2 linked regions of the Variovorax paradoxus genome follow. The protein of the gene in region 2 binds, or shares a complex with, the protein of the main gene of each other region. Links are inferred from orthologs where the notes say so. Each region holds a gene or a part of one and is shown on either strand. Other genes may lie near its edges.

Region 1 (16,523 bases), 2.3 Mb from region 2 along the record:
TCAGCGCCGTGCGGATCGCTTCAAGCTGGTGGCCTACGACATCCCGCGTGGCAACCTCGCGGCCTACTACCCCGAGACGAACCCGCTGGTGCCGCTGTCGTCGGTGGCCGAGAACGCGGGCACGCCGACGTCCAAGTCGATTCCCGTGGTGCTGTCGCTGCATGTGGCGCCGGTCGTGGTGGAAGTCGACGCCGTGGCGGCATGAGCGATTCGGGGTTCGACGCCGACGCTTTTTCCATCGCGATCCTGCGTACGCTCGCCGAAGCACCGGGCGAGGGCGGCATGTCGCTGCCGCGCCTGGGCAAGCGGCTGGGGCAGGGCGCGAGCGTGGTCATGCGCCAGCTCACGCTGATGGGCGATGCCGCGCTGGGCGGCGTGCGCGGGCCTGGTTGGGTGCGCGTGATGCAGTTGGACGACCGCTGGGTCGCGCACCTCACCGACGCGGGGCGCGCGATGGTCGACAGTCTGCCGGCTGACGAAAACCGTAGCTGAGCCGACAATGGCCGCGGCCATGACAAACACCCCCGAACCCGACTCCCTGCCGCCGCTCGCGCGGCATGCCGTGCATGTCTTCGGCGAGCGCGGCCTCGCGCCCGAGGGCGTGGTGCGCGACGACACGCTCGCCGCCGAGGTGCCGGTGGCGCTGGTGTTCAACGGCGTCTCGCACGCGGTGATGATGGCCACGCCGCAAGACCTCGAGGCCTTCGCGCTGGGCTTTGCGCTGAGCGAAGGCATCCTCGACAGCGCCGCCGATTGCCGCGGCATCGACGTGCAGGTGGTCGATGCCTCCGACGCCGGCCTGCCCGAAGGCATGCCCGGCATCGAGGTGCAGCTCGACATTGCCACGCGCAGCTTCGAACGCCTGAAGGACCGGCGCCGCAGCCTCGCGGGCCGCACCGGCTGCGGCGTGTGCGGCGTCGAAAGTTTCGCGGGGCTCGACCTGTCGCCGCAGCGCGTGCCGCCGCGCGACTGGATCGAACGCATCGACCTCGCCACCGTGCTGCGCGCCTTCGCCGCCATGTCGCCGCGCCAGGTGCTCAATGCCGAAGCCGGCGCGATCCATGCGGCGGCCTGGGCCACGGTCGACGGCGAACTGACCGACCTGATGGAAGACGTCGGCCGCCACAACGCGCTCGACAAGCTGCTCGGCAAGCTCGCGCGTGCGAATCGGCTCGATGAACCTGGCTTCGTGCTGATGTCCAGCCGCGGTAGCCACGAGCTGGTGCGCAAGTGCGCGCGCCTGGGCATTGCGGCGATGGCGACCATCTCGGCGCCGACCGCGATGGGCGTGCGCATGGCCGAGCTCAGCGGCCTGCGTTTCTGGGGGCTGTGCCGCGCGCCGCGCGGTGTGCTTTACGCCGACGGGCTCGGTGCGACGGGTGGATCGCCGAGCGCCAGCACCGCGTCGGCCACAGCCTCGATGCCCTGATCCGACAGGTCGGACGCCGCCACGCTTTGGCGCTTCGCCCACGCGCGAAAGTGCGTTTCCTGCGACTTCTCGTAGTGCGGGTCGTAGTGCAGCGACATGAGTTCGGCGAACAGGTGCGGCAGGTCGGCGTCGTGTGCCCACTGCTGCCAGCGCGTCACCGTTTCCTTGCCCTGCATTTCCTTCAGCACGCCCATCTTTTCGGCGAGCGCCGCGCGGTCGTCGCCCAGGTAGGCGTAGTCGCGCAGCAGGTAGGCCAGCCGCGCATCGGGCGTGGCCGCCACCTCGATGCACGGCGCGGCGCGCATCTGCGCGACGAGTGACAGCGGCAGCGACAGCCGCCCGATGCGCACGCTCTCGCCCTCGACATACAGCGGACGCGAAAGGTCGATGGCTTCGAGCACGGTCGCGATGCGCGTCTCGAAGTGTTTTTGCGAAGGCTGCGCCACGCCCGGCAGCGCGCCGAGCAGCGAGCCCTTGTGGTTGGCGAAGTCTTCGAGGTCGAGCACCTGCGCGCCGCGTTCGGCCAGCGCGTGCAGCACGCGCGTCTTGGCGCTGCCGGTGGCGCCGCAGACCACGCGCAGGTCGAGCTGCGGCGTCAGCGCATCGATCTGCGAGATCACATGGCGGCGAAAGCTCTTGTAGCCGCCGGCGAGTTGCTGCGCGTCCCAGCCCACGAGCCGCAGCCACGTGACCATCGAGCCGCTGCGCATGCCGCCGCGCCAGCAATAGACCAGCGGCTTCCACTTCTCGGGCCGGTCGGCCAACGTGTCGCGCAGATGCGTCGCGATGTTGGCCGCGACCATCGCGCCGCCGATGCGGCGCGCCTCGAAGGCGCCGGTCTGCACGTAGACCGTGCCGACGATGTGGCGCTCCTCGTCGTTGAGCACCGGGCAGTTGATGGCGTCGGGGATGTGGTCGAGCGCGAACTCGGCCGGCGAGCGGGCGTCGATCAGCGTGTCGAAGGCGTGGCGGTCGCCGATCCGCACGGGCTGGCGATGACTCATGGCAGTAGGGACCTCATGCCCCGATTGTCGCCGCAGGTCTCAGGCGTAGGCGGGGCCAAGGCCCTTGCGCAAGCGAGCGCTCGCCAAGTCGACAAAGGTGACCAGCACGAACATCGCGATCAGCACCGTCATCGCCTGCTGCTGCTGGAAGATCGACAGGTGAAAGTACAGCAGCTGCCCCAGCCCGCCGCCGCCGACGAAGCCCAGCACGGCCGCCATGCGGATGTTCATTTCCCAGCGGTAGAGCGTGTAGGCCACCCACTGCGGCAGCACGATCGGCAGGCTGGCGTAGCTGAAGGCGGCGACCGGGCCGGCGCCCGAGAGCGTCAGCGCCTGCTCGGGCTCGCGTGGTGCGTTCTCCAGTGCCTCGGCAAAGAGGCGGCCGAGCACGCCCGTGGTGTGCAGCGCCAATGCCAGCGCGCCCGCGAAGGGGCCGATGCCGGCGGCCAGCACCATGAGCGCGGCCCACACCAGTTCGGGCACGCTGCGCAAAAAGTTGAGCACGAAGCGCGCGCCATGACGCAGCGGCCCGCCGGTGCGGCCCGAGGCCGGCAGCGCGAGCACGGCGCCCGCCACGGCGGCCAGCACGGTGCCCAGCGCCGACACGGCCAGCGTCTGCAGCGCGCCGTGGCCGACCTTGGCGAGAAACTCGGAGGACACGTCGGGTGGGAAGAACTCGGCGATGAACTTGGCCATCAGCCGGAGCGATTCGGCCGAGCCCAGCGCGCCGTAGTCGATGCCCAGGTAGACAAAACTCGCGACCACCGCGGCGGCGATCAGCGCCACGGCGAGCCAGCAGCGCAGGCACAGAGGGGGGCGTGGTGGCAGCGTCGTCATGCCAGCAGCTTTCGCAATGCGTTGCTCAGCATGTCGGCCAGCAGCACGAGCGCGAGAAACACGAGCAGGATGCTGCTGGCCTCGCCGCCGTTGAGCATCTTCATCGACTGGTCCATCAGCTGCCCGAGGCCACCCGCGCCCACGAAACCCATCACCACCGAGGCGCGCACCGCGCATTCCCAGCGGTACACGGTGTACGAGGCCAGCTCCTGCGCCGTGTGCGGCAGCAGGCCATAGCACAGCGCCGCGAGCCGGCCGCTGCCGCTTTCGAGCAGGGCGCGCGCGGGGCGCGTGTCGGTCGATTCGAGGATCTCGGCGTAGACCTTGCCCAGCATGCCGCCGTAGGTGATGGCCAGCGCCAGCACGCCGGCCGCGGGTCCGAGCCCGAGCGCGCGCACGAACAGCAGCGCCCACACGATTTCGGGAATGGCGCGCAGCACCATCAGCAGCCAGCGCGCCGCCTGGCGGACGATGCCGGCCTGCAGCCGGCCGGGGCCGGGTCCGATGCGAGAGATGGAGAGCGCCCGCGTGGTCACGAAGCCCAGCGGCGCGCCGATCAGCAGCGCCATGGCCGTGCCGGCCGTGGCCATGGCGAGCGTCTCGAGCGTGGCCTTGGCGAGCAGTGCGAGAAAAGCCGGCGAGCCGTCGGGCGGAAAGAAGCCCGCGAGAAAGCCGCCGATGACGGCGAGCTGCCCGCTGCCGAACAGCGCCCACGGCTTGAATTCGGAGAGCGCCAGCATCGGCCACGCGATGACCAGCGCCGCGAGCCAGCCGGCCAGCCGGCGGCCTGCCTGCGGATCGCGCAGGGCGGGAGACGACAACGTGGTCGTGGCCGTCACGGGCAGTCCGGCCGATGGAAGGCCGGCTCGGCGGTGCCGACCGGCTGCGCAAGCGGCAGCGGCCCCTGCGTCGCCACGCCGCCTTCGCTCGCATAGAGCGCCTCGAGCAGCGCCGGCGTCACTTCGGCGGCCGGCAGGTCGAAGGCGACCTGCCCGTCGCGCATGCCCACGATGCGCGGAAACCAGCGCAGCGCCAGGTCGACCGCATGCAGCGACGCGACCAGCGTGGCGCCGGTCGATTCACTCTGCGCGACCAGCTGGCCCACGGCCGCATGCGACAGCGTGGGGTCGAGCGCCGACACCGGCTCGTCCGCCAGCAGCAGCGCGGGGCGCTGGTACAGCACGCGCGCGATGCCCACGCGCTGCAGCTGACCGCCCGAGAGGCGGTCGCAGCGGTCGAACAGCCGGTCTTCGAGCGCGAGCCGGGCCAGCGCCTCGTGCGCGCCCGCGATGTCGGACGGATAGAAAAGCGAGCCCAGCGCGCGTGGCACCGACCACTGGCCGAGCCGGCCCGCGAGCACGGCCGTGACCACGCGCAGGCGCGGCGCGATCGGCGGCGCCTGGTGCACGGTGCCAATGCGCGCGCGCAGCTGCTTGAGCGCGCGGGCCGGCAGCCGCCACGGGTGCTGGCCCAGCGCCTGCACCTCGCCCTCGCCGGGCCGCAGCGCCGCGCCCAGCACACGCAGCAGCGTGGTCTTGCCCGCGCCCGAGGGCCCGATGACGGCGATGCGCTCGCCGTTGTTCGCGGCCAGCGTCACGCCGGCCAGCGCGCGCTGGCCGTTGGGGTGGACGACGCTGATGGCCTCGAGGGAGAAGCTCACGCTGCAGGTCTTTCTTGCGCCGTTCCCTCACCCCAGCCCTCTCCCGCCAGCGGGAGAGGGAGCAAAGCGGGGCCCGGCTGTGGGCCCCCTCTCCCGCTGGCGGGAGAGGGTTGGGGTGAGGGTGAAGCCCCCACGCTCAAAGTCACTTGATCAGTCCCGCCGACTTGCCCGCCGTCTCGATGCCGTCGTAGTTCGACGACTTCGTCGGGATGAACTTGCTCGCACGCTGCAGCGCCATGATCTCCTTGTGCGCCGGGTTGGCCGGGTCGAGCTTCAGGAACGCATCCGTCAGCTTCTTCTGCAGCGCCGCGTCCATGCCCGGGCGCACGGTCCAGTTGTAGTCGTAGTAGGTCGGCGTGGTCGCGAGCACGCGCACCTTGGCGGCGTTGGGGTTCTTCGACTCGACCAGCTTGTCCCACACCGAGGCGTTGAGCACACCCGCTTCGGCGCGCGAGGCGGCCACGAAGGCCACGGTGGCGTCGTGCGCGCCCGAGAACGCGACGGTCTTGAAGTCCTTCTCGGGGTTGATGCCGGCCTGCAGCAGGAAGTAGCGCGGCATCAGGCTGCCCGAGGTGGACGAGGGCGCGCCGAAGGCGAAGGTCTTGCCCTTCAGGTCGGCCAGGGTCTTGGCGGGGCTGTCGATCGGCACGATGAACTTGCTGGTGAACACCTCGTCTTCCGCGCGCTGCACGATCGGCACCGCGCCGCCGTTGGTGCGGATGCGCGCCTGCACGAAGGTGAAGCCGCCGAGCCAGGCCATGTCGATCTTGTTCGTCGCCAGGCCTTCGACCACGGCGGCGTAGTCGGTCACGGGCGTGAACTGCACGTCCATGCCGGTTTCCTTCTTCAGGTAGTCGCCCAGCGGCGTGAACTTGCGCTGCAGCTCGGTGGGCGCCTCGTCGGGAATGGCCGACACGCGCAGCACGCCCTGGGCGAAGGCGCCCACGGCGGTGAGGGACAGGGCGAGGGCAATCGCCAGCCGGGACACGGTTTGTTTCGTTTGCATGGTGTGGGTGAAGCGTTCAGTGGAGAAGAAAGAAAAGGGTGTGTTCGGGTGCGCAGGCAGACGGTGGCGCGGGCTTCGATAATTGCGGCTTGTTCCATTCGACCGACCCGCCGCCATGATCGAAGCCGCACCTTCCAAGCTCCTGAATCCGTTGGCGCCGCTGCGGCTCACCAGCTTCTCGCATGGGGGCGGCTGCGGCTGCAAGATCGCGCCGGGCGTGCTGTCGCAGATCCTGCGCCACCATGGGGGCGGGCTGATTCCGCCCGAACTCATGGTCGGCATCGAGACCGCCGACGACGCGGCAGTCTACCGGCTCAACGACGAGCAGGCGCTGATCGCCACCACCGACTTCTTCATGCCCATCGTGGACGACCCCTACGAGTTCGGCCGCATCGCCGCGACCAACGCGATCAGCGACGTCTACGCGATGGGCGGGCGCCCGATCATGGCGCTGGCGCTGGTCGCCATGCCGATCAACGAACTGCCGGTGGAGGTCATCGCCGAGATCGTGCGCGGCGGGCAGGACGTGTGCCGCGCGGCCGGCATTCCCATTGCGGGCGGCCACACCATCGATTCGGTCGAGCCGATCTACGGGCTGGTCGCGATGGGGCTGGTGCACCCGAAGCGTGTGCGGCGCAACGCCGACGCGCGGGCGGGCGACGTGCTGGTGCTCGGCAAGCCGCTGGGCGTGGGCGTGTTGTCGGCGGCGCTCAAGAAACAGCAGCTGTCCGAGGCCGGCTACCGCCAGCTGATCGAGAACACGACCAAGCTCAACACGCCCGGCATCGCGCTGTCGGCGCTCGACGGCGTGCATGCGCTGACCGACGTCACCGGCTTCGGCCTGGCCGGCCACACGCTCGAACTCGCACGCGGCGCGGGGCTCACCGCAGTGGTCGAATGGTCGCGCGTGCCGCTGCTCGACAACGTGATCGCGATGGCGGCCGGTGGGCTGGTCACGGGGGCGTCGGGGCGCAACTGGGCGGGCTACGGCGGCGACGTGCAGTTGCACGAAGGCTTGCCGGCGACGGCGCAGGCGCTGATGACCGATCCGCAGACGTCGGGGGGCTTGCTTGTGAGTTGCGCGCCTGAAGTGGCCGAGGCGGTGCTGGAGATCTTCCGGAAGGAGGGCTTCGGGCAGGCGGCGGTGATCGGGCGCGTCGAGGCCGGCGCGCCGGGCCTCGTCGTGCTGCCGTAGGGCCCCGTGTTTCTCCCTCCCCGCTGGGGAGGGCAGGGGTGGGGCAAGCGGCGTTCGATCCGGCACGGCCCTCGTGCGAGCGCCGCGTGCCCCATCCCAACCTTCCCGGGAGGAAGGAGCAAGACAAGGGTCCGGGGCGCCCTGTATTTCCCTCCCCTCTGGGGAGGGCAGGGGTGGGGGCCAGCGGCATTCGATGAGGCACAGCCCTCGTGCGAGCGCCGCGTGCCCCCATCCCAACCTTCCCCCGGGAGGGGAAGGAGCAAGACAAGGGCAGAGTTCCAGCGCGGCACAAATAACCCTTGAGTCCGCCAGTGCCGGTAGGCGTCGGCTATCGTTCGCGCCTATGAATGCTTCCCTTCGCCTTGGCTGGCGCACGCTCTGGCGCGACCTGCGCGCCGGCGAGCTGCGCCTCTTGATCGTGGCCGTGGTGCTGGCCGTGGCCGCGCTCACGGCGGTCGGCTTCTTTGCCGACCGGCTGCAGGGCGGATTGCAGCGCGACGCGCGCCAGCTGCTGGGCGGCGACGCGGTGATCGTGAGCGACAACCCGACGCCCGAAGCATTCATCACGCAGGCCCAATCGCTCGGCCTTGCGGGCACCGGCACCTTCGGCTTTCCCACCATGGCGCGGGCCGAAGAGGCGCAGGGCGGCGCCAGCAAGCTCGTGGCCCTGAAGGCCGTGACGCCGGGCTATCCGCTGCGCGGCAACCTGCAGACGGCCACCACGGCCGAAGGCGCGGGCACGGTGACGCGCGACGTGCCGGCCTCGGGCGAAGTGTGGGTCGATGCCTCGCTGCTCGACTCGCTGGGCCTGAAGGTCGGCGACACGCTGCTGCTGGGCGACACCGGGCTGCGCGTGGGCCGCGTGATCACGCTCGAGCCCGACCGGGGCGCGGGCTTCATGAGTTTTTCTCCGCGCGTGATGCTCAACCAGGCCGACGTGGCACGCACCGGCCTCGTGCAGCCGGCCAGCCGCGTGGGCTACCGCTACGCCGTGGCGGGCGACGATGCCGCCGTGAAGCGCTTCAGCGACTGGGCCGAGGCGACCATCAAGAAGGGCGAACTGCGCGGCGTGCGGCTCGACTCCTTCGAGGGCGGCCGGCCCGAGATGCGCCAGACGCTCGACCGCGCCGAGAAATTCCTGAGCCTCGTCGCGCTGCTCGCGGCGCTGCTGTCGGCCGTGGCCGTGGCGCTCGCTGCGCGTGGCTTCGCGGCCAGCCACCTCGACGACTGCGCGATGCTGCGTGTGCTCGGCCAGAGCCAGCGCACCATCGCCGCGGCCTATGCCTTCGAGTTCGCCATGATCGGCACCGTGGCCAGCGCCATCGGCGTGGCCATCGGCTTCGCCGTCCACTATGTGTTCGTGCTGCTGCTGGCCGGGCTGGTCGAAACCGCCTTGCCCGCTGCCACGCTGTGGCCCGTGGCCTTCGGCCTGGGCATGGGGCTCACGCTGCTGTTCGCCTTCGGCCTGCCGCCGGTGCTGCAGCTGGCGCGCGTGCCGCCGCTGCGCGTGATCCGCCGCGACGTGGGCGGGCTCAAGCCTGCATCGCTCGCCGTGTTGGGCATCGGCGTGGCGGGCTTTGCGGCGCTGCTGATGGCGGCCAGCAGCGACATCAAGCTGGGCCTCATCGCGGTCGGCGGCTTTGCCGGTGCCGTGGCCGTGTTCGCGCTCCTGAGTTGGCTGGCGGTGAAGGTGCTGCGCCGCAGCGTCAACGAAACGACTGCGCCGCGCTGGCTGGTGCTGGCCACGCGGCAGATCTCGGCGCGGCCGGCGTACGCCGTGGTGCAGGTCAGCGCGCTCGCCGTGGGCCTGCTGGCGCTGGTGCTGCTCGTGCTGCTGCGCACCGACCTCGTCGCGAGCTGGCGCAAGGCCACGCCGCCCGATGCGCCCAACCGCTTCGTCATCAACGTGATGCCCGAGCAGAGCGACGCGTTCCAGAAGACGCTGCGCGACGCGGGCGTCGCCAAGTTCGACTGGTACCCGATGATCCGCGGCCGGCTGGTTGCGATCAACGACAAGCCCGTGACGCCCGACGACTACACCGAGGACCGCGCCAAGCGCCTCGTGGACCGTGAGTTCAACCTGAGCAACAGCACCGCCGCGCCCGCGCACAACGCCGTCACCGCCGGCACCTGGACGCCCGAGGCGAAGAACGAGGTGAGCGTGGAAGAAGGCCTGGCCGAGACGCTGGGCCTGAAGCTCGGCGACACCCTGCGCTTCGACATCGGCGGCATGCAGAACGATGCGCGCATCACCTCGCTGCGCAAGGTCGACTGGGGCTCGCTGCACGCCAACTTCTTCGTGATGTACACCGTGGCCTCGCTGGCCGATGTGCCCGTGACCTACATGGGCGCCTTCCGCGCGCCCGAGACGCGCGGCTTCGACAACGCGCTGGTGCGCAGCTTCCCCAACGTGACCAACGTCGACATGAGTGCCACCATCAACCAGGTGCAGCGCGTGCTCGACCAGGTGATCCGCGCGGTCGAGTTCCTGTTCGGCTTCACGCTCGCGGCCGGGCTGGTGGTGCTGTTCGCGGCCGTCACGGCCACGCGTGAAGAGCGTGCGCGCGAATTCGCCGTGATGCGCGCCGTGGGCGCGCGCGCCAGCCTGCTGCGGCAGGTGCAGCGCGCCGAGCTGATCGGCGTCGGCCTGCTGGCGGGCTTTCTCGCGAGCATCGTCGCTTCGGTGATCGGCTGGGGGCTGGCGCGCTACGTGTTCGAGTTCACCTGGACCGCGTCGCCGCTCGTGCCGGTCGCGGGCGCGCTGGCCGGTGCGGTGCTTGCGCTGGCGGCGGGGTGGTGGGGCTTGCGCGATGTGCTGCGCCGGCCGGTGGTCGACACGCTGCGCCGCGCGGCCGAGTAGGGCCGCACCGCGACAGGCTCGTACAGTTTTTTTCTTCCGCGATCGGCAGGACGGGGCCGGGGATGCAATACATTCCCCGGCCCCGTATCCAATTCAGAAGAGAAATTCCTGCATGCGCTTGGCGTCATTCCAGATCACCAACTATCGCTCGATCCACGACAGCGGCTCCATCGATTCCTCCCAGATCACCGCGATCCTCGGCCGAAATGACAGCGGCAAATCGAACCTGCTGCGCGCGTTGCACAGCCTGAATCCGACCGACGGGCTCACGGCACTCAGCCCCATCAAGGACTTTCCGCGGCACCGCCGCCTCGACGAATGCACCGACGACACCCCCGTCGTGCACACGCGCTGGGACCTCGACGCCTCCGAGCAGCTGGCGCTCGCCTCCATCCTGCCGCGCGCCGCCGGCGTGCGCCAGGTCACGGCTGGCCGCGGCTACGGCGCCACGCGCACGACCGGCTTCGAGGGCATGGGCCCGCTGTCGATCGACGTGAGCGACATCAAGGCCAAGGTCCGCAAGATCGTGCCCGCCGTGAAAGCCGCGGCCGAGAAGGTCGCCGACGAACTGAAGGCGCCGCTCGAACAGGAGGGCGACGCCTTCGACGCCGCGATGATCCCGAGCCCCGACTTCGTGAAGTGGTCGGCCGGCGCACTGCTGGCATTGCAGGCCCTGCGCCAGGCGCTGGCCACGGCCGGCGCGGAAATCGCCGACAAGCAGGCGCAGATGCTGACCGAGCTCGAAGAGCTGGCACGCACGATCGACAACGACCAGCCCGCGCTGGCCCGCGCCCGCGCCTGGGTGCTGGAGAAGTTGCCGCGCTTCATCTACGTCGAGGACTACGCCTCGCTGCCCGGCCGCCAGAACATCGCCGAGTACCTCACGCGCAAGGGCTGGGGCGAGCGCACGGCCGGCGAGCGCAATTTCGAGAAGCTGTGCCAGGTGGCGGGGCTCGACCCGCAGCAGCTGCAGGACCTGTTGGCGAAGAACGATCTGGCGACGCGCAACCAGTTGGTGAACCGTGCGGGCTCGGTCGTCACGTCGGAAATCCGCCGCGTCTGGAAAGACCGCGAACTCAAGGTCCGCTTCAACCTCGACGGGCAGCACCTGGAGACGCTGGTGTCCGACCCCAACGCTGCCTACGAGGTGGAAGTGAACCTGGACGAACGCAGCCGCGGCTTCCAGTGGTTCTTCTCGTTTTACATCGCCTTCTTCGCGGACACGAAGGGCGCGAGCGATGCGATCCTGCTGCTGGACGAGCCCGGTCTGCACCTGCACGCGCATTCACAGGCCGATCTGCTGGCGCACCTGGAGCATGACTTCAGCAACCAGACCCTCTATACGACGCACTCGCCGTTCATGGTGCCGACCCACCGCCTCGACGCGGTGCGCACGGCCCGCATGAGCGAGGCCGATGGCACGACGGTGAGCAACAAGGCCGAGGGCGATCCGCGCACGCTGTATCCGCTGCAGGTGGCGCTGGCGTTGAGCCGGATGGGAAGCGAACCTGTAAAGGCGCCGCCCAAGGACAGCGCCCCGCAGGTCGAGGTGGTGTCCGCCGAGCCAAGAGTCGTCGCTGAAGCTGTCGCTTGATCCGGTCCGGCACCCGCGTCAATGCGTGGTGCCTTGCAGGAATTCCCGCTACATCGTGTCGATGTCGCGGGGCGAGAGGATGGGCGCGAACATGATGTCGCGCCGGTCCGTTGAGCGCTTCATGCGGAAGTACTGCTCGTGTCTTCTTGGTCCAGTTCAGCGAACACCTCATCCGAAGACCTGAATTGGTTCTGCTCGATTTCGTGACTGCCGAGCACCAGGACTTTCAGCAGCACGGGCGCTTCTTCGTGTGCTTTGTCGGAGCCGACCAACAGCGGCTTCACGACCTCTGTGGCATGACGCTCGGGATCGTCGATGGATTTGATCTGCATGGAAGAGCTCATTGCGCGTCCCGTGGGTGCCGTGAATCAGCCGGATTGTGGTCTGAATCGGGTTCAGGTCGTTTGTGCGTCTGCGCCGTCGCCCCTGAACATGTGCTCACCCGCAAAGTCGACAAACGCCCGCACCTTCGGCGACAACTGCCGGCTCGATGGCCACAGTGCCGAGAACTGCCCTCGCCGCACGAGGTGCGGCGCCAGCACGCTCTGCAGCTCACCGCGGCGCAACGCATCACGCGCCAGAAAGTCGGGCATGTACGCAATGCCCAGGCCCGCAACCGCGGCGCCCAGCATGGCTTCCATGTTGTTGCAGACCAGGCCCGGCGGCAACTGGGATGGCAGGCCGGGCAGGTCCCAGTCTTCGATCTTTCCGCCGGTCACGAACTTGTAGCGCAGGCAGCGGTGGCGGGCGAGGTCGGCCGGCACCTGCGGCACGCCGTGCTGTGCCAGGTAGGCCGGCGAGGCCGCGAGCACGAAGCTGAACGGGCCGAGGCGGCGCGCCACGAGTTGTGAGTCGACCAGCTCGCCGCTGCGGATCGCCACGTCGACGCCTTCGGCCACCACGTCGACCAGCCGGTCGTTGAAGTCGAGATCGAGTTCGATCTCGGGATAGCGCGCCTTGAACGCCGGCAGGATCGGCAGCAGAAAGCGGTAGCCGATGGTCGGCAGGCTCACGCGCAGGCGGCCGCGTGGCGTGGCGACGGCGTCCTGCAGCATGGCGCGCGCATCGCCGAGCTCGTCGAGGATGCGGCGGCAGCGCTCGTGGAACATCGCGCCCTCGGCCGTGAGCCGCACCTGCCGCGTGGTGCGGTGAAACAGGCGCACACCCATCTGCGCCTCGAGCCGCGCGACGTTCTTGCCCACGGCCGAGGCCGAGATGCCCAGGTCGCGGCCCGCCCGCGCAAAGCTCTGCAGGTCGGCCGCCCGCACGAAGGATTCGAGTCCGCTGAAGCTGTCCATGGGCTTGATTGGCAACCTTGGGTTGGCAGTGTGAGGATCAGAGGGCCTATTTTCGTTTCATTGAATCCTTTTTATCGTCACTTCACGCATTTCCCCTTTTGTCTTCCTCCGCGTGAAAGCCCTCCCGATGTCTTCCCCCGATTCCCACAAAGCCTGGCTGCTCGCTGCCGTCTGCCTCGCCGCGCTCGGCATGCCACTGAGCTTCACCGGCCCGGCCGTGGTGCTGCCCGCGATCCGCGACACGCTGGGCGGCACGCCGGTGCAGCTCAACTGGGTGACCAACGCCTTCATGCTGAGCTTCGGCGCCACGCTGATGGCGGCCGGTGCACTGGCTGATGCGTACGGGCGCAAGCGCGTCTTCTTGCTGGGCTTGGCGGTGGTGGCGCTGAGCAGTGCGCTGCTCACGCTGGCGCCGGGCATCGTCGCCTTCGACCTCGCGCGCGCCGTGCAGGGGCTGGGCTCGGCGGCGGCCTTCGCGGCGGGCACGGCGGCGTTGGCGCAGCTGTTCGACGGGCCCGCGCGCCTGCGGGCGTTCAGCCTCATCGGCACCTCGTTCGGCGTGGGGCTGTCGTGCGGGTCGATCCTGTCGGGCTGGCTGGCCGACACCGTCGGCTGGCACGCCGTGATGCTGAGCCCCGGCGCCGTGAACCTCGTCGCGTTGTGCCTGGCGGCGCCGCGCATGCGCGAGTCGCGCAATCCGCGGGCGATGGGGCTGGACGTGCCGGGCACGCTCAGCTTCACGGCCGCGCTGAGCCTGCTCACGCTGGGCGTGCTGCAGGCGCCCGACAGCGGCTGGGGCAGCCCGTGGGTGCTCGCGGCGCTGGCCGGCGCGCTGGCGATGGGCGCGGCCTTCATCTCCATCGAACGGCGCGTGGCGCACCCGATGCTCGACCTGTCGCTGTTCCGCTTTCCGCGCTTCGTCGGCGTGCAACTGCTGGCCGCGGCGCCGGCCTATGGCTTTGTCGTGCTGCTGGTGTTGTTGCCGATCCGCTTCATCGGGCTCGAAGGGCGCAGCGCGCTGGAGGCGGGCGGTTTCATGTTCGCGCTGTCGGGGCCGATCCTCATCGTGCCGACGCTCGCGGCATGGCTTGCACACCGGTTCTCGACGGGCGTGATCTCGGCCGTGGGGCTGCTGGTGTGCGCGGTGGGGCTCGTGTGGCTGAGCCGCTGCGCGCCGGGCACGCCCTTGCACGGCCTCGTGGGCCCGCTGCTGTTGATCGGTGCGGGCATCGGCCTGCCCTGGGGGCTGATGGACGGCCTGGCCGTGAGCGTGGTGCCGCGCGAACGGGCGGGCATGGCGTCGGGCATCTTCAACACCGTGCGGGTCGCGGGGAGGGATTGCGTTGGCGCTGGTGGGGCGGGGCTCACGGCGCTGGTGGCGCTGCAGCTGGGGTCGGCGTCGTCTTCGTCCGTGGCGGTGTCGCAGGCGGCACAGCGCGTGGCGACGGGCGACCTGGCGCAGGCGCTGGCCTTGTTGCCGGGCATGGAACGCGCGGGGCTGCTGCAGGCGTATGGCGCGGCGTTCGGAGCGCTGTTGTGCGTGCTGGCGGGGGTGACAGTGTTGACGGCGGTGGTGGTGTTTGTGTTCCTGCGCGGTGAGACGCATGCCGACGCTGGCGCCGCGGCGTTGGAGTCGCCGGCCTGTTGAGGGGACTGCCTTGCTCCTTCCCCTTCCGGGGGAAGGCCGGGATGGGGGCTCGCGGCCTTCGCAAGACGCTGCGCCGCTTTCCTGTCCAATAGCCCCATGGAACATTCACCGAACGACGTGACAGAGCGTCTGAACGACCTCGAGATCAAGTCGAGCTATGCCGAAGACCTGCTCGAGCAGCTGAACATGACGATCTACCGGCAACAGCAGCAGATCGACAGCCTGATCCTGCAGGTCGCGCAGCTGCGGCTGCAGAGCCAGAACGCAGGGCAGGACGGGGGCGCGCGCAACCTGCGCGACGAACTCCCGCCCCACTACTGAGGAAGATTGCTCAGCCGTGCGCGTGCCAGAGCACGGCGAAGAAGTGGCAGGTGCTGCCGGCCAGCACAAACAGGTGCCACACCGAATGCGCGTAGCGCACCCTGTTGTCGAACAGGAACACCACAGCCCCGGCCGTGTAGAACAGCCCGCCGGCCACGAGCCAGGCCAGCCCGGCCGATGACATGCGCTCGTACAGCGGCACCGCCGCCATCAGCGCCATCCAGCCCATCGCCACGTACAGGCCGGTGGACCACAGCGGGTGCTGCAGGCGGTTGAACAGCTTGGCGCTCACGCCGAGCACGGCGGCGGCGGTGATGGCGCCGAACAGCGTCCAGCCCCAGGGCCCGCGCAGCACGCCGAACAAGAAGGGCATGTAGCTGCCCGCAATGAACAAATAGATGGCCGCGTGGTCGAGCCGGTTGAACCAGGCCTTGGCACGGCCGATCGGCAGCGCGTGGTACAGCGTGGAGATCAGGTACAGCACGATGGCCGTGCCCGCGAACAGCGACGCGCCCACCACGGCCGCGGCCTGGCCCTTCTGGGCAGCGCTGTAGACCAGGATGGGCAGCGAGGCAATCGCCAGCAACAGGCCCAGGCCGTGGCTCAGGGCGTTGAAGAGTTCTTCCATCGCGGTCTGGTCGCGCGCGGCGGACGCCGGCTTTTTCTTCGCGGCGGCGGAAAGGGCGGGCTGCAGTTGCAGCGGCGGGCTATTCGTCATCGGGAACAGAGCCTTCGGGGTCGGGTTTGGTTCCGAAAAATGCGCGAAACCTGCAGATCATGTTACTTGACCTGCTGTTTGCCGAGTTTGCGCGCCAATGTGCGCCGATGCATGCCGAGCCGGCGCGCGGTTTCCGAGATGTTGAAGCCGGTTTCGGCCAGCATCTCGTGGATGCGCTCCCACTCCAGCGTCTTGATGGAGGTCGAGCGGTTGGTCAGTTCGACCTCGGTGGTGCCGGCGGCGCGGCCGAAGGCGGCCTCGATGTCGTCGGTGTTCGAGGGCTTGGCCAGGTAGTGGCAGGCGCCGAGCTTGATAGCCTCGACGGCGGTGGCAATGCTCGCGAAACCGGTGAGCACCACGATCAGCATCTCGGCGTCGTGCCGGTGCAGGATCTGCACGCAGGCCAGGCCCGAGGCCTCGCCGTTGAGCTTGAGGTCGACCACCGCATAGCCGGGCGAGGGGCCGTCGCCTTCCTCGAGCACCGCTTCCACCTCCTCGAGGTTGCGCGCATGCACCACGACGTAGCCGCGCCGCTCGAATGAGCGTGCGAGCGTGCGCGCGAAGGCCTCGTCGTCCTCGACGATCAGCAGCTGGCGGACCTCGGCGGTGGGGTCGGGTGTGGGGTCATGGGCTGCTCGGGGCTGGGGGCGGCGTTGTCCGCGATGGCTGGGGCTTCCTCGTCCTCTTCGAGCACGATGGCCGCCAGCGGCAGCGTGATGGTCACGATGGCGCCGCCCTCGGGGCGGTTGCGCACGGAGACGCGCCCGCCCAGCGTGCGCGCCACGTTCACGACCAGGAACAGGCCCAGCCCGCCGCCGGGCCGGCCCTTGCTCGACTGGTAGGGCTTGCCGAACTCCGCGAGGATGGCCGGCATGAAGCCGGGGCCCGCGTCGGTGACGGTGATGGTGAGCGCGTCGGCGTCGTGCGTGGCTTCCAGGCGCAGCCAGTGCGGC
Region 2 (11,221 bases):
AAAGCCTGCAGCCGCTGTACAACCTGTACGACCGCGCGGTGTTCGAAGACGAACTCGAGCCGCTGTGCATCAAGCGCGAAGTGGGCGTGATCAATTTCTACGCGCTGGCGGCGGGCTTTCTCACCGGCAAGTACCGCACCGAGGCCGATGCGGCCAAGAGCGCGCGCGGCGCCAACACCACCAAGAAATACCTGAACCCGCGCGGCCTGCGCATCCTCGACGCACTCGACAAGGTGGCTCAGCAGTACAACGCCAAGCCGGGCCAGGTCGCCATTGCGTGGCAGATCGCACGGCCCGGCGTGACGGCGCCCATCGCCAGCGCGACCTCGCTGGCGCAGCTCGAAGAGCTGGTGGTGGCCACGCAGCTCAAGCTGGACGCGGGCACCATCGACATGCTCGACCGCGCCAGCGCCGAGACGCCGGCCTGAGCCTCGGCTAGCCGTCGACCGGGTTCAGCGGCGTCGCCAGGATGCGCTGGTAGAACGCCACGTCGAGCCAGCGGCCGAACTTGAAGCCGGCCTGCTGCACGGTGCCCGAATGCGTGAAGCCCAGGCGCTCGTGCAGCGCGATGCTGCCGGCGTTCGATGCGTCGATGGCGCCGACCATCACGTGCACCTCGCGCGCAATCGCCTCGGCCACGATCGCCTCCATCAAGGTGCGGCCCAGTCCCTCGCCGCGGTGCGCGGCATCGACGTACACCGAGTGCTCGACCGTGTACTTGTAGGCCGGGAAGGCGCGGAACGTGCCGTAGCTGGCAAAGCCCAGCAGCTTGCCGTGCTCGTCTTCCGCGCCGATCACCGGGAACCCGTTGGCGCGCTTGGTGGCGAACCACGTCACCATGTTCTCGGGCGTGCGCGGCTTGTAGTCGTACAGCGCGGTGGAATTGACGATGGCCTCGTTCAGGATCGCCAGGATGGCGCCTGAATGGGCTTCTTCGGTGCAGGCGATGAGACGCATGGTGTTTCTCTGTCGTTCAATATAAGAGAATAATAATCTCATATGGGAAACACTTCACCTTCCACCCCGTCGACAGCGCCGGCCGATGGCCACATCGACGCGCTCATCGCCACCCGGCTGCTGGCGCTGCGCCAGGCCCAGGGGCTCAGCCTCGCGGACCTGGCCGGGTTGTCGGGCGTGAGCAAGGCGATGATCTCCAAGGTCGAGCGCGCGCAGAGCAGCCCGACGGCCGTGCTGCTGGGAAAGCTCGCCGCCGGCCTCGGGGTTTCGCTGGCGCAGCTTCTGACCGAGGACAAGGCGCAGCCGCAGCGGCTGCGCACGCGGGCCATGCAAGAGGTCTGGCGCGACCCCGAGGCAGGTTATTTGCGCCGGCAGGTCGCCGAGCGCAGCGCGGGCAGCGGCGTGGAGCTGGTCGAGGTCGAGCTGCCGCGCGGTGCGCAGGTCGGCTATCCGCGGTGGAGCGGCACGCCGTACCGGCAGAGCCTGTGGATGCTCGAAGGCGCGCTGCAGGTCGACTACGGCGAAGAGCGCTTCGAACTGGCCCCGGGCGACTGCCTCGACTTCGGCGTCGACCGGCCGCTGGTCTTCAAGGCGCTCAGGCGCGCCGCCTGCCGCTACCTGCTGGTCGCCGTGCCCGATTGACCGTACCCGCGCGGTAGGCAAGCTCCCACACGCAGAGACGGTGCAGGCCGGTTGGGACAGCAGGGCGCGTCGGGATACTGCAAGGCATCTCAGCTAACGGAGCCACACGATGTCCTTTGCGCTTTACATGATCGGCTTTCTGATCTTCCTGGCCGGGGTCGCCTGGGGCGCCTCGGTGGCCGGCGTGCCTACGCTCTACATCGGCATCGGTGCGCTGATCCTGCTGGGCATCGGCGTCTTCAGCGCCGTGGCCCGCACGCGCAGCAAAGACCCGTCCTGAACGAGCCCGCCGGCTTCACAGATCAGTTCACACAGGCTTCACGCCCGACGCACATGGCGTCGCTAACTTCGCAGGCGCACCACACCCCGTGGTGCGCTTTGCAAGTCAGCTTCCCATGCACGCCGCTTCTTCCTGTCTCCTTTCCCCACTCACCCCAGCCTCTTCTTCCTCGTCGGCCGCGCCCTGCCCCGCTCCGGCTTTCGTGACCGACCCCGGTCTGGCCTGCACCCAGGTCGACCTGCTCGTCATCGGCGCGAGCTTTGCCGGGCTGGCCTGCGCACGCGCCGCTGCCAAGGCCGGCCTCAGCGTGATGGTGCTCGAGAAGAAAGCCGCCGCCGGCGCCAAGCTGCACACCACCGGCATCATCGTCAAGGATGCGGTCGACAGCGTGCCATGGCTGGCCGAAGTGCCGCCCGCGCTGGTGCGCCGCATCGAAGGCGTGCGGCTGTACGCACCCGACATGCACCACGTCGACCTGCACGCGCCCGGCTACTGGTTCTGGGCCACCGACGCGCCCGCGCTGCTCGACTGGATGGTGGACTCCACCCGGGCCTGCGGCGTCGAGGTGCGCCTGGGCACGCTGTTCGAGCAGGCGCTCTGGGTGAACGGCCGCTGGGAGGTTCCGGTGGCGCAGGGCCCGTGCATCCGCGCGACCTACCTCGTCGGCGCCGACGGCCCGCATTCGCGCGTCGCCAAGGCGCTGGGCCTGTCGCGCAACACGCGCTTCCTGTACGGCGTGGAGCACGAGTACCAGGGCGCGCGCATGGCGCCCGACCTGCTGCACTGCTTCATCGACAAACAACTGGCACCGGGCTACATCGGCTGGGCGCTCGACGGCGTCGGCGTGAGCCAGATCGGCCTGGCGCGCCGCATGGGGCACCACGACACGGGCGCGCTGCGGCTCGACCCGCTCTTGCGCAAGATCGCCCCCGTGGTGTCGCCCGGCGACGCGCCACCGGTCGCCGTGCGCGCCGGAATGATTCCCTGCGGCGGCGTGCTGCCGGTGGTGGCCCGCGAACGGGCGTTGCTGGTGGGCGATGCGGCGGGCATGGTGTCGCCCGTGACGGCCGGCGGCATCCACACGGCGCTGCAGCACGGAGAGCGTGCCGGCGAGGCCGTGGCGCGCTTCGTGCGCGGCGAGGTGGACGACCCCGCCACGTGGTTCGTGCGCGGCTACCCGCGTTTCCTGATGAAGCGCACGTTGCGCTGGGCCTTCGACCACTTCCAGAGCGACTGGATGTTCAATCGCCTGCTCGGCACGGCGCCGATGCGGCGTGCGGCGGAGCTGGTGTACTTCCACCGCAAGGGCCGCGGGGCGCTGGCCCGCTAGCCCTCAGGTGAGGCTCAGAGGCCGCGCTGGCGCATGGCCTCGTAGAGGCACACGCCGCTGGCCACCGACACGTTCAGGCTCTCGACCGCGCCGGCCATCGGGATGCTGACGAGTTCGTCGCAGGTCTTGCGCGTGAGCTGGCGCATGCCCTCGCCCTCGGCGCCCAGCACCAGCGCCAGCGGGCGCTTGAAGTCGCTCTGGTAGATGGTGCCCGGTGCGTCGTCGCTGGTGCCCACGCACCAGATGCTGCGTTCCTTGAGCTCGTTGAGCGTGCGCGCGAGGTTGGTCACCATGAAGTACGGCACGGTCTCGGCCGCGCCGCTCGCCACCTTGGCGACGGTGGCGTTGATGCCGGCCGCATGGTCCTTGGGCGCGATCACCGCATGGGCCCCGGCACCGTCGGCCACGCGCAGGCAGGCACCGAGGTTGTGCGGGTCGGTCACGCCGTCGAGCACCAGCAGCAGCGGCACGGTGCCGGCCTCTTCGAGGCCTTCGAGCAGTTCGTCGAGCGAATGGATTTGCGCGGTGGGTTCGACCCGCGCCGCCACGCCTTGGTGGCCGTGGCTGCCGGCCAGCTTGGCAATGCGCAGGCTGTCGGCCTCGACCAGCCGCACGCCGGCTTCTTGCGCGCGCGCGATGAACTGTTTCATGCGCGCATCGCGCCGGCTGGCATCGAACAGAACCTCGAGCACCGATTTCGGCGCGGTCTTGATGCGCACGCCCACGGCATGGAAGCCGAAGATCACTTTAGGGGAAGACATCCCCCGATTATCAAGGGCGCGACGCCTTCACCCTCACGCCAGCGGCAATCCGCTGTTCGCGCGGGTGCGTTCGTCGTGCAGTTCCTGCACCACCAGGGCGTTCATGTGCACCTTCAGCGTGTTGCCCACGCTCCCCAGGTACTGGCAGGCGGCATACCCCTCGGCGGCCTTTTCGTAGCGCGCCACCCAGGCATCGCGGGCGGGCAGCCGGTCGGGCGACACCGGCCAGACGCCCGGCTGAGGCTTCAGGTGCTCGCCGATGCCCACACGCCAGGGCTTGGCGCTCAGGCGGGCGCGAAAGCAGTTCTGGTTGCGGCACATGCGCGCGTAGACCTTGTCGGCGCCCAGCGTCTGGAACGCGTCGGTCACGGCGGCGTCGGACGGTGCGAAGACATCGTGCATCGCCAGCACGCGCAGGCCGGCCGGCGTGCGGTACAGGCGCAGGTGCCAGTCGGGATGCTGGTGGATGAAGCGCTCGACACGCGCACGGGCACCCGCCAGCGGATCGCTCTTGTCCTCGACCGCGGGCAGACCCTCTTTGTGGGCGCGCCAGAAGCCGAAGGCCGCCACCAGCATGAAGGCGGCCACGCCGGCCATCGCCGAGCGCGTGGCGTAGCCCGCGACCAGCGCACCGATGAATGCCGCGCCGATCACCGTCAACCCGCGTGCGCTGCCGCGTGAGCCTGGGCCCTCGAAGTCGACATCGACGAACAGCACGTCGGGCGTGTTGAGGCAGCGCGCGCCGTAGCCGTTGCGGGTGACGACGGTGTCGCCCTGGCGTTCGACGATCTCCTCGCGGATCGGCATGCCGTTGGCGCCGTTGTAGGCCAGCTTGCGCTCGCGGCGCTCCAGTTTTTCGCCGCCCACCACGATGCGGTCGAACGCCTCGCGGGTGCGCTGGTCGGCATGGGCCTGTGCGGCCAACGGGCTGTCGTCGGACCAACCGAAACGGCGCACGGTGAACTGCTGGCTGCCCACACGCTCCTGGATGCGGCCTTCGGCCCAGAACTGGGGAACGATCATGCGCTCAGGCGCCCTTGAAATACGACCACGCCGCGGCCGCGATCAGCAGCACGACGATGACCGGCAGCCACTTGAAGCCGCCGCCCGTCACCCGGCCCGGCTCGGCCATCGGGTTCACCGCCGCGCTCGACGGCAGGTGCCCGAAGTCGCCCACGGCAGGGTTCTGGTGCGCCTCGACGAGTTGCTTGGCCTCGGCCAAGCCCAGGCCGGTGGCCTCGCGCGTGAGGCGCACGGCCTCGACCTTCTGGCCCCGCGCCAGGGCTGCGAGTGCGGCCGCCGGCACCGCGGCGGGGCCGTTGCCCTGCATGCCGTTGCCCGTCTCGGCGGCCGCCTCGCCCCGGCCCCAGTCGCCTTCCTGCCAATCGGCCGGCGCGCCGGTGATGAGCGCGCCACTGTTGGCATAGCGCTCGACGGCTTCCTTGGACGACTTGAGGTCCATGCCGGTGCGATCGCGCACGATCTTGATGGCCTCGATCAGGTTGCCGCGCTCCAGCGCGGCAATGGCTTCGGGGGGAAGCTGGGTCATGAACTCTCCTCGTGTTCAGGGGAGCGCCGCGGGAGCCGGGCGCTGTCTTTCTACGGACTCAGGCGGCCTGGGCGACGGTCGATTCCGGTGTCTTTTCGTTGAGCGCCACGCGCCCGGCCTCGATGGTGATGCGCCGCTCGCACTGCGAGGCGATGCTGCGGTCGTGCGTGACCAGCACCAGCGTGGTTCCCAGTTCGCGGTTCAGGTCGAACATCAGCTTCATGACCTGCTCGCCGGTCGCGAAGTCGAGGCTGCCGGTGGGCTCGTCGGCCAGCAGCAGGGCCGGCTGGACCACGAAGGCCCGCGCCAGCGCCACGCGCTGCTGCTCGCCGCCCGACAGCACCTTGGGGTAGTGGCCCAGGCGCTGGCCCAGGCCGACGCGGCCCAGCATCTCGGTGGCGGCCTTGCGCGCGTCCTTGCGGTTGGCCAGTTCCAGCGGCAGCATGACGTTTTCGAGGGCGCTCAGGTTGCCCAGCAACTGGAAGCTCTGGAACACGAAGCCCACACGCTGGGCGCGCAGCGCGGCGCGCTCGTCCTCGTCGATGGCGAAGATGTCGTCGCCCGCAAGCTTCACGGTGCCGCGCGTGGGCGTGTCGAGTCCGGCAATGATCGACAGCAAGGTGCTCTTGCCGGAGCCCGAGGCGCCGACGATGGCGGCGGTTTCCCGCGCGCCCAGGGTGAAATGGATGTCCTGCAGAATGTCCAGCGTGCCGGCCGAGTCGGTGACGGACTTGAAGACATGCTCGACGGCGACAATGGCATCAGACGGAGGTTGGGACATGAAAGGCTTTTCGTTTTGAATCGACGTGACTTTATCTTGACCACCGCCGCGCTCGGCAGCGCGGGGGCATGGACGGGTGCTGCGGCCCAGGCGCAGGCGGCATCGACCGGCAAGCCGGTGATCCTCGTGCTCGGAGATTCGCTGAGCGCAGAGTACGGCCTCAAGCGCGGCGAAGGCTGGGTACCCTTGCTGGAAAAAAGGCTTGCGCAGCAGAAGATCGCAGCCTCGGTGGTCAACGCCAGCATCAGCGGCGACACCAGCTCCGGCGGGCGCGCCCGCTTCCCCGCCCTGCTGGCGCAGCACAAGCCCAGCCACGTGGTGCTGGAGCTCGGCGCCAACGACGCCCTGCGCGGCCTGCCGCTCTCGAACACCGAAGACAACCTGCTGCAGATCACCAAGGCCGCGCAGGCCGCGGGCGCGCGGGTGCTGATCGTCGGCATTCAGGTGCCCCCGAACTACGGCGGCGACTACACGCGGCGCTTCGAGGCTGTGTTCGCGAAGGTGGCGGGCACGACGAAGTCGGCGCTGGTGCCGTTCCTGCTCAAGGGCGTGGCCGATGCGCCCGACGCCATGACGCTGTTCCAGGCCGATCGCATCCACCCGACCGCCGCGGCGCAGCCGCAGATCCTGGACAACGTCTGGCCGGAGCTGCGCAAGCTGCTGCCCAAGTAGCCGCCCTGATCGCGTCTGGCGCGATCAAAGAAAAAGCCGCAGCAGGCCTTCGCCTGCTGCGGCTTTTCTATGTCCGGGGGTGCGGGAAACGGGCAATCACCCGTTCTTGGTCGGCAGCTCGGGCACCGTGGGGGGATCGCGCTCGAGCGATGCCACGTCGGTCTCCGGATCTCCGGGCGCCAGTCCGTCGCTGCTCGGGCTGAGCTTGCGGTTCGCCTTCTCTCGAAGCTTTTCTTCCTTCTTCTTCTTCTTGGCCAGCTCTTTCTGACGCTTCTCGTAGCCGTAATTGGGTGTTGCCACTGCTTTTCCTTCAGGCGAGGCAGTCAGGGTGACTGCGATTCGGCCTACTGTAAGCGATAACGGTGCACCCCCAGCCCGGCGACGGCCCGGGCCCGGCGCTTTGCTTACATCTGCAGCAATGCCTGTTGCAGGTCGGCACGCAGGTCGTCCACGTCTTCCAGGCCGACCGAGAAACGCACCAGGGTGCCCTTGTACGGCCAGCGGGCGACGCTGGCGTCGCGCATCAAACCGATGTCGTAGGGCACGACGAGGCTGATCGGGCCGCCCCACGAATAGCCGAGGCGGAAGAGCTTGAGGCTGTCGCAGAAGCGGTCGACCTGCTCGGTGCTGAAGCGCTCGTCGAACACCACCGAGAACAGGCCCGCGGCGAGGTCGGTGGCGCCGCACAGCGCGCGCCAGTTGGCATGGCCCGGCGAATCCTCGAGCGCAGGATGCAGCACCTGCGCGATCTCTTCACAGCCGTTGAGCCAGCCGGCCAGCTCGCGCGCCGCGCGGTCGTGTGCGCCGTAGCGCAGCGCCATGCTCGGCAGCGAACGCAGCAGCGTTTCGACGTCGCCCACGCCGATGCCGAAGCCCATGCGCATGTGGGTGAGCTTGAGCGCGCGATGCAGCCGCTCGTCGCGCGTGACGACACTGCCCATGAGCACGTCGCCGCCACCGCTCGGGTACTTGGTGAGCGCATGCACCGACACGTCGACGCCCTGCCCCGTGCCGTTGAAATCGAAGGGCGCGAAGGCCAGGCCTGCGCCCCAGGTGTTGTCGAGCGCGGTCATCACGCCGCGCTCGCGGCAGACCTCGGCGAGCGCCGGCAGATTGGGGAACTCCATCGTCACCGAGCCGGCGGCCTCGAGCCACACCAGCCGCGTGCGGTGCGAGAGCTTGGCTTCCAGGTCGGACGGATTCATCGCGTCGTACAGGCGGTGCGTGATGCCGAAGTTCGCAAGCTCGCCGGTGGCCAGCGCCTTGGTGGGGCCGTAGGCGTTGTCGGGAATCAGCACCTCGTCGCCGGTTTTCAGGAACGCGAACGAGACCAGCGAGATCGCGGCCAGTCCGCTCGGCACGAGCAGGCATTCGGTGCCGCCTTCGAGCGTGGCCAGGCGTTCTTCGAGCGTGAAGGTGGTGGGCGTGCCGTGCAGGCCGTAGGTGTAGCCGGCCTTGGTCTTCCAGTCGCGCGCGCGCATGGCGGCGACGTCGGCGAAGAACACGGTCGAGGCCTTGAACACGCCGGGCTGCGGCGCGGCGAAAGTGGCCGGCGGCGTGTAGGGATGGTGGATCAGGGTCGTGGAAGGCTTGCTCATGTGCAGATGCTAGCGCCCCGCGAGGAACCCTTAACGGTCGTGACATTCTCCGTGCGATATCGACGGCCTTGGCCGGATCACCCGCGCATTGCGGATAGAGTTCGGGCTCCGAAAATAAAGGGAGGATTTTCTCGATGCGTCATCTGCTCATCACCCTCACGGCCGCTGCGGCCTTGTCCGCCTGCGGCGGCATGAAGAACCTGGATTCGAACGCGCTCGCGGGCGCCGGCGGCAGCGCCTTCAAGGCCATGTCGCTCACCGACGGCGACGTGCAGGCACTGGCCAACCAGTCGTGCGCCGAGCTCGACAAGAGCTCCAAGGTCGCCCCCGCGACCGATGCCTACAGCAAGCGCCTGGAGCGCGTGCGCCAGGGCCTGCCGACCACCATCGGCGGCCAGCCCGCCAGCTACAAGGTCTACCTCACGACGGACGTGAATGCCTGGGCCATGGGCAACGGCTGCATCCGCGTCTACAGCGGCCTCATGGACCTCATGAACGACGACGAACTGCGCGGCATCATCGGCCACGAGATCGGCCACGTCGCCCTGGGCCACAGCAAGAAGGCCATGCAGACCGCCTACGCCGTGTCGGCCGCGCGCGGCATCGCCGGCGCCACCGGCAATGCGGCGATCACGCAGCTGTCGTCCTCGCAGATCGGCGACTTCGCCGAGAAGCTGGTCAACGCGCAGTTCTCGCAATCGCAGGAAACCGACTCCGACAACTACGCCTTCGACCTGCTGACCACGCAGAAGCTCAAGCGCGAAGGCCTCGTCACCGCGTTCCAGAAGCTGGCCAAGCTCGACGGCGGCAAGAGCTCGATGCTCAGCTCGCACCCGGCCTCCGGCGACCGCGCAGCCAACATCCAGAAGCGCCTCGCAACGAGCAAGTAAGCAGCCCGGGCGAAGCGGGGCCTCGGCGCACAATGCGCCGATGGTCACCCGCCCGCCCTTTCCGGGGCCCGTCGCGCCATGCAGCTGACGCGGCCCCCGTCCCCTCATTTGCGGCCCTTCCTGCGGCTGCTGTGGGCCTCGGCGCCCGAGGGCGAACCCCCAACACGCACCGGCGCGCGCGAACACATGCTGCCCACGGGTGGCATGCACCTCGTCTTCCGGCTTTCAGGGCCGCCGCTGCGGCTCTTCGACGACACCCGCGACCTGCGCGGCCACACGGTCGGCTACGCGATCGTCGGCGGCGCGCGTGCCGCTTTCTACCTGCGCGATGTGTCGGTGGCGACACGCTCGGTCGGCGCGCAATTGCACCCCGGTGCCGCCCGCCTGCTGCTGGGCGCGCCCGAAGACGCGCTGAGTGGCCGCCACACGCCGCTCGACGCGCTGTGGGGCGAGCGCCAGACCGCCGATGCGCTTGAACAGTTGCATGCATCGTGTGACGACCCAGCCCGGCAATTGGACGTATTCGAAGCCTTGCTGACACAGCACCTGGCCGCTGTCGCCCTGCCCCGCACCAGCCCGCGCGGCCTGCACCCGGCCGTGGCCGCCTCGCTCGGGCAGATGACCCATGACACACCCGCGTCGATCGCCACGCTCGTGGCACACAGCGGCTACAGCCACCGGCGCTTCATTGCGCTGTTCCGTGCGTCGATCGGGCTCGCGCCCAAGGAATACGCCCGCGTGATGCGCTTCGACCGTGTGCTGGCGCTGGCCGCCGACGATCCCGCGCGCGCCTGGGCCGACATCGCGTTCGCCGCAGGCTACAGCGACCAGGCGCACCTGAGCCGCGAGTTCTCCACGCTGGCCGGCCTGTCGCCGCAGGCTTGGCGGCAGACAGGCGCGACTTCGCCACGTCATGTGCCGGCCCTCCGTGCGGCAGGTCAAATTCCTTCAAGACGCTAGCGCCGGGGCTGCGCAGAATCGGCGCCACGGCCCCCGTTTCATCACCCGACTCAAGAAAGAAAGGCAGGTCCTTCCATGGCCATCCACGAGCTGTTTCCGTACCTCTGCGTCGACAACGCGGCCGCCGCTGTCGACTTCTATCGCCACGTGTTTGAAGTGAAGGAGATCTTTCGGCTGACCGAGCCCAGCGGCCGCATCGGGCACGTCGAACTCGACTTTCACAACGGCGCGATCCTGATGATCTCGGACGAGTTCGCCGAGTTCAACATCCGCTCGCCCAAGGCGCTGGGCGGCAGCGCCGTGACGCTGCACCTGCACGTGGACGACGCCGACGCGCTGGTCGCGCGCGCGGTCGCCGCGGGGGCCACGCTGGACATGGCACCGCAGGATCAGTTTTATGGGGAGCGTTCCGGCGTCTTCCGCGACCCGTTCGGTCACCGGTGGAACGTGGGTCACAGCATCGAGAAGGTGACGCCGGAGGAAATGCAGCGGCGCTACACCGCGATGTTCGACACCCCCGGCGGCGGCAGCTGCAACTGAGCGCGCCGGCCGGTGGTGCCAGGGCCGGTCGTCAGACCGACCACTTCTCGATCAGCTTCTCGGCGCCGAGCGAGTCGTAGCCCTCGAAGGGCTGGTGGATCCACGGGTTGGTGGCCAGGAACTCGACCGAGTAGTCGGGCGTGAAGGTCGACAACGCCTTGGTCCAGATGACCGCACTGCGCAGCTCGGTGATCGGCTGGTAGTTGTTGCGCAGCATGTCCATCACGGCGTGCAGCGTGTGGCCCGAATCGGCCAGGTCGT

What was found.
Region 1: the proteins of GFK26_RS22335 (region 2) and GFK26_RS33190 are in contact, whole or in part, in a cryo-EM structure (PDB 9GE8), measured with the Escherichia coli proteins. The link is inferred for Variovorax paradoxus from one-to-one orthologs.

Annotation. Positions count from the first base shown.
Region 1 is NZ_CP045644.1:7,132,219-7,148,741, reverse strand. The notes cover bases 7,114-10,232. They hold GFK26_RS33190 (ABC transporter permease), read left to right. Parts: upstream 7,114-7,474; coding sequence 7,475-9,991; downstream 9,992-10,232. Other genes in these bases: GFK26_RS33185 (AAA family ATPase), read left to right, coding at 10,104-10,232; selD (selenide, water dikinase SelD), read left to right, coding at 7,114-7,131. Outside these bases: GFK26_RS33235 (FdhF/YdeP family oxidoreductase), read left to right, coding at 1-205; GFK26_RS33230 (hypothetical protein), read left to right, coding at 202-492; formate dehydrogenase accessory sulfurtransferase FdhD, read left to right, coding at 512-1,429; tRNA 2-selenouridine(34) synthase MnmH, read right to left, coding at 1,354-2,433; phosphonate ABC transporter, permease protein PhnE, read right to left, coding at 2,473-3,270; GFK26_RS33210 (PhnE/PtxC family ABC transporter permease), read right to left, coding at 3,267-4,109; GFK26_RS33205 (phosphonate ABC transporter ATP-binding protein), read right to left, coding at 4,106-4,930; GFK26_RS33200 (putative selenate ABC transporter substrate-binding protein), read right to left, coding at 5,073-5,936; more of selD, read left to right, coding at 6,052-7,113; more of GFK26_RS33185, read left to right, coding at 10,233-11,585; GFK26_RS33180 (prevent-host-death protein), read right to left, coding at 11,705-11,917; GFK26_RS33175 (LysR family transcriptional regulator), read right to left, coding at 11,981-12,883; GFK26_RS33170 (MFS transporter), read left to right, coding at 13,011-14,531; GFK26_RS33165 (SlyX family protein), read left to right, coding at 14,628-14,852; PAQR family membrane homeostasis protein TrhA, read right to left, coding at 14,863-15,570; GFK26_RS33155 (response regulator transcription factor), read right to left, coding at 15,633-16,160; GFK26_RS33150 (ATP-binding protein), read right to left, coding at 16,154-16,523.
Region 2 is NZ_CP045644.1:4,845,745-4,856,965, reverse strand. Bases 5,217-8,154 are described here. They hold GFK26_RS22335 (arylesterase), read left to right. Parts: upstream 5,217-6,336; coding sequence 6,337-6,972; downstream 6,973-8,154. Other genes in these bases: GFK26_RS22325 (PLP-dependent transferase), read right to left, coding at 7,377-8,154; GFK26_RS22330 (hypothetical protein), read right to left, coding at 7,069-7,272; GFK26_RS22340 (ABC transporter ATP-binding protein), read right to left, coding at 5,578-6,300; GFK26_RS22345 (ribosomal protein L7/L12), read right to left, coding at 5,217-5,519. Outside these bases: GFK26_RS22375 (aldo/keto reductase), read left to right, coding at 1-428; GFK26_RS22370 (GNAT family N-acetyltransferase), read right to left, coding at 436-957; GFK26_RS22365 (helix-turn-helix domain-containing protein), read left to right, coding at 1,000-1,599; GFK26_RS34045 (hypothetical protein), read left to right, coding at 1,709-1,879; GFK26_RS22360 (NAD(P)/FAD-dependent oxidoreductase), read left to right, coding at 2,082-3,209; 23S rRNA (guanosine(2251)-2'-O)-methyltransferase RlmB, read right to left, coding at 3,224-3,970; GFK26_RS22350 (hypothetical protein), read right to left, coding at 4,004-4,993; more of GFK26_RS22345, read right to left, coding at 4,998-5,216; more of GFK26_RS22325, read right to left, coding at 8,155-8,570; GFK26_RS22320 (M48 family metallopeptidase), read left to right, coding at 8,705-9,460; GFK26_RS22315 (helix-turn-helix domain-containing protein), read left to right, coding at 9,539-10,420; GFK26_RS22310 (VOC family protein), read left to right, coding at 10,496-10,960; GFK26_RS22305 (phosphoribosyltransferase), read right to left, coding at 10,992-11,221. UniProt on the Escherichia coli protein: TesA is a multifunctional esterase that can act as a thioesterase, lysophospholipase and protease.